DNA from 2 places in the Flavobacterium sp. PLA-DH12 genome. Region 2 is predicted to be linked to the other one. Evidence: riboswitches for the same ligand, from Rfam matches in the RefSeq annotation. Region 2 holds a riboswitch; the other holds the start of a gene.
What was found. Region 2 has a riboswitch for S-adenosylmethionine ahead of AC5ZCW_RS17020 (homocysteine S-methyltransferase family protein). Riboswitches for the same ligand answer to the same signal wherever they lie in the genome.
Positions count from the first base shown of each region.

Region 1 (3,550 bases), on a different contig from region 2:
GTCACATTCGAACAAGCTGTAAATGAACCTATTTTCAAACTTCTGTCTGCATATTTTTTAATTGTTGCAGCAAGAACTTTTGGGTCAACCAAATTATTCTCATCAGGTGGCAAAATCACAACTTCGGCATTGGTTTCATACCACGAAACTTGATTGGAATGATGCTCCATGTGTGTGATGAAAACGACAGGTCTGTCCTCTTCAGATTTTGTTCGAAGCGCCATAATACGCTGCAGTTTCGATAAAGCTGCCGTCATACCGCTTCCTGTAGTTACCAAAACATCAGATTCATTTGCATTAACCGATTTCTTAATAATATCTCTAGCATGCTGATAGGCATAAGTAGAGGTTTTTCCTGTCTGACTTGAAAGTGAATGCGTATTGGCAATCATTGGACCAATTTTATTGAGCATGATATCTTCGATCGGAGTGTATAATCTTCCGCTGGCAACCCAGTCTGCATAAACTAAATTTTGTTCTCCGTAAACCGATTCGAAAGTGTGGTCAATTCCTACTATATTTTCTCTAAACTTAGAGAAGTAACACTCAGGTTCTGTTGGTTTTGTTGTTGGTTCAATAGCATTCATTTCCTTTATCATTTTAATTAACTAAATTGTATTTGCAAGTGTTTTATTCTTCTTTTTGTCATTTCGACGGAGGAGAAATCACACACGTAACTCGACAAAGATTGACGACTTTCTATATGGATTCTCTAGTGTGATTCCTCGTTCCTCGGAATGACAAGGTTGCGTATTTCTTTATTAAATTTTATTCTCTAAAAGCCTTTTTAGCGTAGCTTGCAATTCTTCTCCGTGCAGGTTTTTAGCAACGATTATTCCTTTAGAATCTACTAAATAATTCCCAGGAATAGCTCTAACTCCATATAATTTAGCAACGGCACTGTTCCAGAAAAGTAAGTCAGAAACATGTGTCCAGGTTAAATTATCATCCTTAATTCCCTTAATCCAGTTTTCTTTCTTTTTATCTAGAGAAATCCCTACGATGTTGAATCCTTTATCATGAAATTCTTTGTATGCCGCTACAATATTTGGGTTTTCTCTTCGGCATGGACCGCACCATGAAGCCCAAAAATCTACTAGAGTATAACCTCCTTTTAAATTGTCATAAAGTCGAACTGGTTTTCCTTCAGGATCATTGGTTGTAAAATCAGGGGCTTTTTTGCCTACTGCTAATCCGTCTAAAACAATAGCCAATTCTTTTAATTCTTTCACGTAAGTGGTATTCTGAAGACTTTTATCCAGCAAAGCAATGTTTTGGGTAATCTGCTCTGGCGTTAATCTATAAGACCAGTTTCTGTACAATACATAAGCAGAAACAATAGATTTTGGATTTTCTGTTATGAATTTGCTGATTTCTACATCTTTGCTCTTTTTATAGGTTTCGAATAAATCTTGAGAAGCCGAACCTTCCACTACAGAAGCGGTATAATATTTCTTTGGACTCAGTTTTACCGAAATTGCATCTTTTTCAAGGAAAACATACAAAGGCGAGCTTTCTGTATTGACACTTTAACCGTATAATTCTGGTGTTTTTACTTTTGTTTTAAAACTAAAATTTCCGTCTTTTACCTTTGCTGAATCTATCGTGGTAAACATTTTATTGTGAAACTTCTGCAAGTAAACATATTGTGTCACTGTATCGACAACAGTTCCTTTTAATTGTAAATTACTTTCCTGCGCCTGAGTTTGAACGGCTCCAAGAAACAAAGCAAAACCCAATAGTATTTTTTTCATTTTATTTTTAGTTTTTAAGATTATACAAAAGAATTTCTGGCCAATGCCAAAGGACATTAGCGAATTTTAATTATTTAAAGAAGGAAATTTGGTAGAACTAATCTATTCTCGCTAGAAAAAGGCAAAGCTGTTTTCTTCGAAAATGGAATTCATAAGCTCATAACCGGCGTATAAAAATGATTCTGCTTTCATTTTAATAATTTTTAATTGGATGAACTTAAACAGATTTTCGGATGAAATCTTTCTTATCTGCCCGCTTAAAGCGGAAGGATTTAGCACCTTATTCGGCAACAGGTTGCTAAGACTTCAATGGGCCTATTCCCTCAGTCTTTCTGGATAAGTATCATTTTTTAATTTTTCTGACACAAATATATATTAATTCTACCGAATTAGTCAAGTTTAATTTGTGTTTTTTATTTTTTTCTTTAAAAAAATGGCGCTAATAAAACCACAACGCTATAAAAATCAATAAATTAAAATAAATTTGTTTTTATTTACAAACTCCTTTTTATAAAAGAAATTCATACTTTTTTTTCATAGAAAAGCAAAGTATTTTACTTATTCAGCAGTAAACACATGCAGAAATTTATTCTTTTCTAGATCGAAAAGTGCTTTTTTTAATCCCTTATCAAGGTTTGAAGTAATCGATCCAAGAACCTTTTTTAGATCCTTAAAATCAGTTGGTTTGACAAAATAGCATACAGCACCAAGATTTGCTGCCGCTTCTAAATCGTTTTTATGTGAAGAAGTAGAAATCATAACGACTGGAATTCCTTTATAATTCTCATTCAATTTCAGCCTTTTCAAACATTCCCACCCGTTCATTATAGGCATATTCAAATCCAGAAAGACAATCCCTGGAATTTCTTCTTGTTTTTCGAGTAATTTTAACGCTTCGCTTCCATTTTCGGCACAATGACAAATAATACTTTCATCTATATCTGCCAGTGCTTCACAAAACATTTCTGCATCATCCTGATCATCATCTGCCAATAAAATTATCTTTTTCCCCATAGTTTTAATTAAATGTCTTTTTCTTTTTGTTCAAATGGCAGTGTTATGCTAAAAACTGCTCCTTTATCAGCAATTCCTGTTGCGCTAATACTTCCTCCATGCCGTTCGGCAATTTTTTTACAGAGAGACAAACCTAAGCCCGTTCCTTCGTAACGATCTTTGGAATTTAAGCGGGTAAAAGTTTCAAAAATACGTCCAGTTTGATTGTCTTCAAAGCCAATTCCGTTATCTTCTACCGTAATTACCGCCACTCTTCTTCCGTCTTCAATTTGTTCATTTGCTTTAATTGTGATTTGGGGCGACACTTCTTCTCTAGCAAATTTAATAGAATTGTTAATCAGGTTATAAAACAATTGATAAAGCAATACAGAAGCTCCTTCAACCACAGGGAGCTCTTCATAGTAAATTTTACCTCCTGTTTTTTGAAGCGCGATTTCAAGGTCGCTTTCTATATTTTTAATCACTTCATTTAAATCGACAACCGTTGCTTTTTGCAAATCGGCATTGATTTTAGAATAGGCCAACACACCGTCAATCATAGTAAACATACGGTCTGCCGCAACATGAATTCGTTCAATATATTTTGAAGATGATTCGTCTAACTGTTCGCTAAGATGATCTTCGAGACGGCTTAAAAATGTTTTGATTTTTCTAACGGGCTCTTTTAAATCGTGGGATGCAACATGGGCAAACTGCTGTAAATCGTCGTTGGAACGCTGTAATTCTTTGGTACGCTCTGCCACCAAAATCTCCAATTTTTCGGTAATCGATTTTTGCTCATG
Region 1 is NZ_JCAMPD010000003.1:349,941-353,490, reverse strand. It holds gene AC5ZCW_RS07810 (aminotransferase class V-fold PLP-dependent enzyme) at 1-587, opposite strand, end outside; gene AC5ZCW_RS07805 (TlpA family protein disulfide reductase) at 762-1,505, opposite strand; gene AC5ZCW_RS07800 (DUF4369 domain-containing protein) at 1,530-1,754, opposite strand; SAM riboswitch class I at 1,997-2,097, opposite strand; gene AC5ZCW_RS07795 (response regulator) at 2,313-2,768, opposite strand; gene AC5ZCW_RS07790 (PAS domain-containing sensor histidine kinase) at 2,777-3,550, opposite strand, start outside.
Region 1: it holds a riboswitch for S-adenosylmethionine, as region 2 does, so the genes downstream of both, AC5ZCW_RS07800 (DUF4369 domain-containing protein) here and AC5ZCW_RS17020 (homocysteine S-methyltransferase family protein) in region 2, are expected to answer to the same signal.

Region 2 (3,550 bases):
ACGTTACTCACTCCACCACTGATATGCGCGTGCGGAAGGTTTTCACGAACCCATTTTGTTCCTCTAAAGAAGTCTAAAGCGTTCAATCTATGCTCTTCCATTCCCGTTGCAACTGGGAAAATATTTAAATCGAAAATAATATCCTGCGGAGGGAATCCTACTTTGTTCACCAAAATATCATAAGAACGCTGACAGATTTCAACTCGACGATCGTAATTATCAGCCTGACCTACTTCGTCAAACGCCATGATAATTGCCGCCGCTCCATAACGTTTGATCAATCGTGCGTGATGAATAAAGGCTTCTTCACCTTCTTTTAACGAAATCGAGTTTACAACGCTTTTTCCTTGTACTACTTTCAGACCGGCTTCGATGATTTCCCATTTCGAACTGTCGATCATAATCGGCACTCTCGAAATGTCTGGTTCTGCCGCAATTAAATTCAAAAATTTAGTCATTGCAGTAACACCGTCAAGCATTCCTTCATCCATATTAATATCGATGATCTGTGCTCCACCTTCTACCTGCTGTCTTGCAATATCAAGCGCCTCGTCATATTTCTCTTCCTTGATAAGTCTTAGGAATTTTCTTGAACCTGTTACATTCGTACGCTCGCCAACATTCACGAAAACACTTTCTGGCGTAATAATCAACGGTTCTAATCCTGATAATACAAGGTCTCTTCTTTTTTCTGTCATTTCTTTTTAAAGTTACTGAGATCCTGAGATTCTAAGGTTCTAAGTTTTTTATTCTATATTTTTTTAGGTTATTAAACCTGTAATCTTTTTAATATTTTGCGCGTACCCCTTCTGGTCGGGCTATCCGTTACAAGTCCTCGCTCTTCCTTCGTCAGGCTGTGGGCTTTTCACTTCTATCCCTCACGCGGTCTCGGTTTCATAAAATGTTTTATATTTCCCGAGATTTCAATATTATATTCAACGTTTCTACCGACAATTTGTTCGTACCGAACATTTTATTCTCATTTCAACCTGCAAGGTTTTCAAAACCTTGTAGGTTTCTATCTTTTAAAGTCAACAAATTATACCTACAAGGTTTTGAAAACCTTGCAGGAAACGGAAATGTTTACCCAATTACCGGCGCCACTCTAGGCTTATAATCTTTCGCAACCTCAGCCATTAATCGGATATGATCTGGCGTTGTTCCACAACAACCACCAATGATATTGATTAAATTATCCTCTAAATATTCTTTAATGAAAACTTGCGTCTGCTCTGGCGTTTCATCGTATTGTCCGAATGCATTTGGCAATCCTGCATTTGGATGTGCCGAAACATTAAAGCTTGTGTTATGTGCTAATGTTTTTAAATACGGTTTCAGCAAATCGGCTCCAAGAGCGCAATTGAATCCTACGCTTAATAACGGAATATGTGAAACTGAAATTAAAAACGCTTCAACTGTCTGTCCAGAAAGCGTTCTTCCAGATGCATCGGTAATCGTTCCTGAAACCATGATTGGAATATCCAGATTGCGTTCTTCTTTTACTTCCTCGATTGCAAAAAGTGCTGCTTTTGCATTTAATGTATCGAAAATTGTTTCGACCAAAAGCAAATGACAACCACCATCCATTAAAGCTTCGACTTGTTGTTTGTAAGCAATACGTAAATCGTCAAATGTTACGGCTCTGTAACCTGGATCGTTTACATCTGGCGACATACTCGCTGTACGGTTTGTTGGTCCGATTGAACCGGCTACGAAACGTGGTTTTTCCGGATTTTTAGCGGTAAACTCATCGGCAACCTCGCGTGCGATTTTTGCCGATTCGTAGTTTAACTCGTAAACCAAATCTTCCATGTGATAATCGGCCATACCGATTGTCGTTCCAGAGAAGGTATTGGTTTCTACAATGTCAGCACCTGCTTCATAATATGCGGCGTGTACATCGCGAATCGCTTGTGGTTGTGTTAGGGATAGTAAATCGTTGTTTCCTTTTAACGGATGCGGGAAATCTTTGAAACGCTCTCCTCTGAAATCTTCTTCGGAGAAATTATAGCGTTGCAACATTGTTCCCATTGCTCCGTCAAGGATTAGGATATTTTTTTTTATTGCTTCTTGAATTGTAATTGCCATATTCTTTTGCCGCTAAGGCGCTAAGGCACAAAGCTTTTTTAATTATAATTTTTGAAGGTTCTATTTAAACCCGACAGGTTTTGAAAACCTGTCGGGTTTAACCTTCGATATTTTTTTCACATTAATTCCAAAAATGCACTATTGCTGGCTCATTAGCCCCGATTGAAGTGGAAATCCTTTTGATTTTTTCTTTAAAAAATCAAAAGATTGCAACGAAAAGCGGGAACTACTGACTGCAAAAATGCGCCAATGATTCGCTCCTTTACTGAGTTGTTTCAGTAAATATTATATGTTATCGAGAAAAGTTTTGAGAAATACGAGTATGTATTTGTGTTATCTATCTTTAATACTGGAAAATATCGTATAAAGTAGAATTTAGCACCTTCTTTATGATAAAGGGTTGCTAAGGTTTCATCGGGTCTATCCCTCCGCCTTTCGTGATAACGAACAATAATTTTAAGAACAGTGCAAAGTTATGAAATAGGGTTTCGATTTGCAAATGTTTTTTTTCTAAGGTTCTGAGGGACTTAGGTGCTAAGGTTCTTAGGTTTTATCTTTTGCTTGATTTAGCTCCGGAGGAGCATAATATTTATAGAAAACAATCTACACAACGCAAAAGCTCCAGCAGAGCGACATATATTTCGCTCCGCTGGAGCTTTTGCAAACGAATAATTTCTTTTCTATAAATATATCATCCCTCTGGGATTATTCATGGTAATTAAAAAAGCCCAAACTTTAAAAAGTTTGGGCTTTACAATATTTAAAAACCTTAGCGCCTTAGTACCTTAGAACCTCAGCACCTCAGATTAAACAATCGCCTTCACAACTGCTTTTGGCGCTTCTTTACGAGTTCCGTCGAAACCATCTACACCTGAAACCGTTGTATATTTCAATACATATTTTTTACCTGGGTTAATGATTGAATAAGCAGCTTGGCACATTAAAGTTGCTTCGTGGAAACCACAAAGGATCAACTTTAATTTTCCTGGGTATGTATTTACGTCTCCAATTGCGAAGATTCCAGGAATGTTAGTTTGGTAATCTAATGCATTATTTACTTTAATAGCATTTTTCTCTATTTCTAATCCCCAGTCTCCAATTGGACCTAATTTTGGAGTCAATCCGAAAAGTGGGATGAAGTAGTCACATTCGATTTTACGGTGTGCGCCGTTTTCTTCGATATCTAATGACTCAACATGCTCAGCACCATTGATTCCGATAACTTCTGCTGGAGTGATTAATTTAATTTTTCCGGCTGATTTTAATTCCTGTACTTTTTCTACTGAATCTAAAGCGCCTCTGAATTCGTTTCTTCTGTGGATTAAAGTTACTTCTGAAGCTACATTTGCTAAGAAAATTGACCAGTCTAATGCTGAATCTCCTCCTCCTGCAATAACAACTCTTTTATCTCTGAATTTCTCAGGATTTTTGATGAAGTATTTCACTCCTTTATCTTCATAAA
Region 2 is NZ_JCAMPD010000009.1:3,609-7,158, forward strand. It holds gene metH (methionine synthase) at 1-698, opposite strand, end outside; gene AC5ZCW_RS17020 (homocysteine S-methyltransferase family protein) at 1,084-2,088, opposite strand; SAM riboswitch class I at 2,419-2,535, opposite strand; gene AC5ZCW_RS17025 (NAD(P)/FAD-dependent oxidoreductase) at 2,895-3,550, opposite strand, start outside.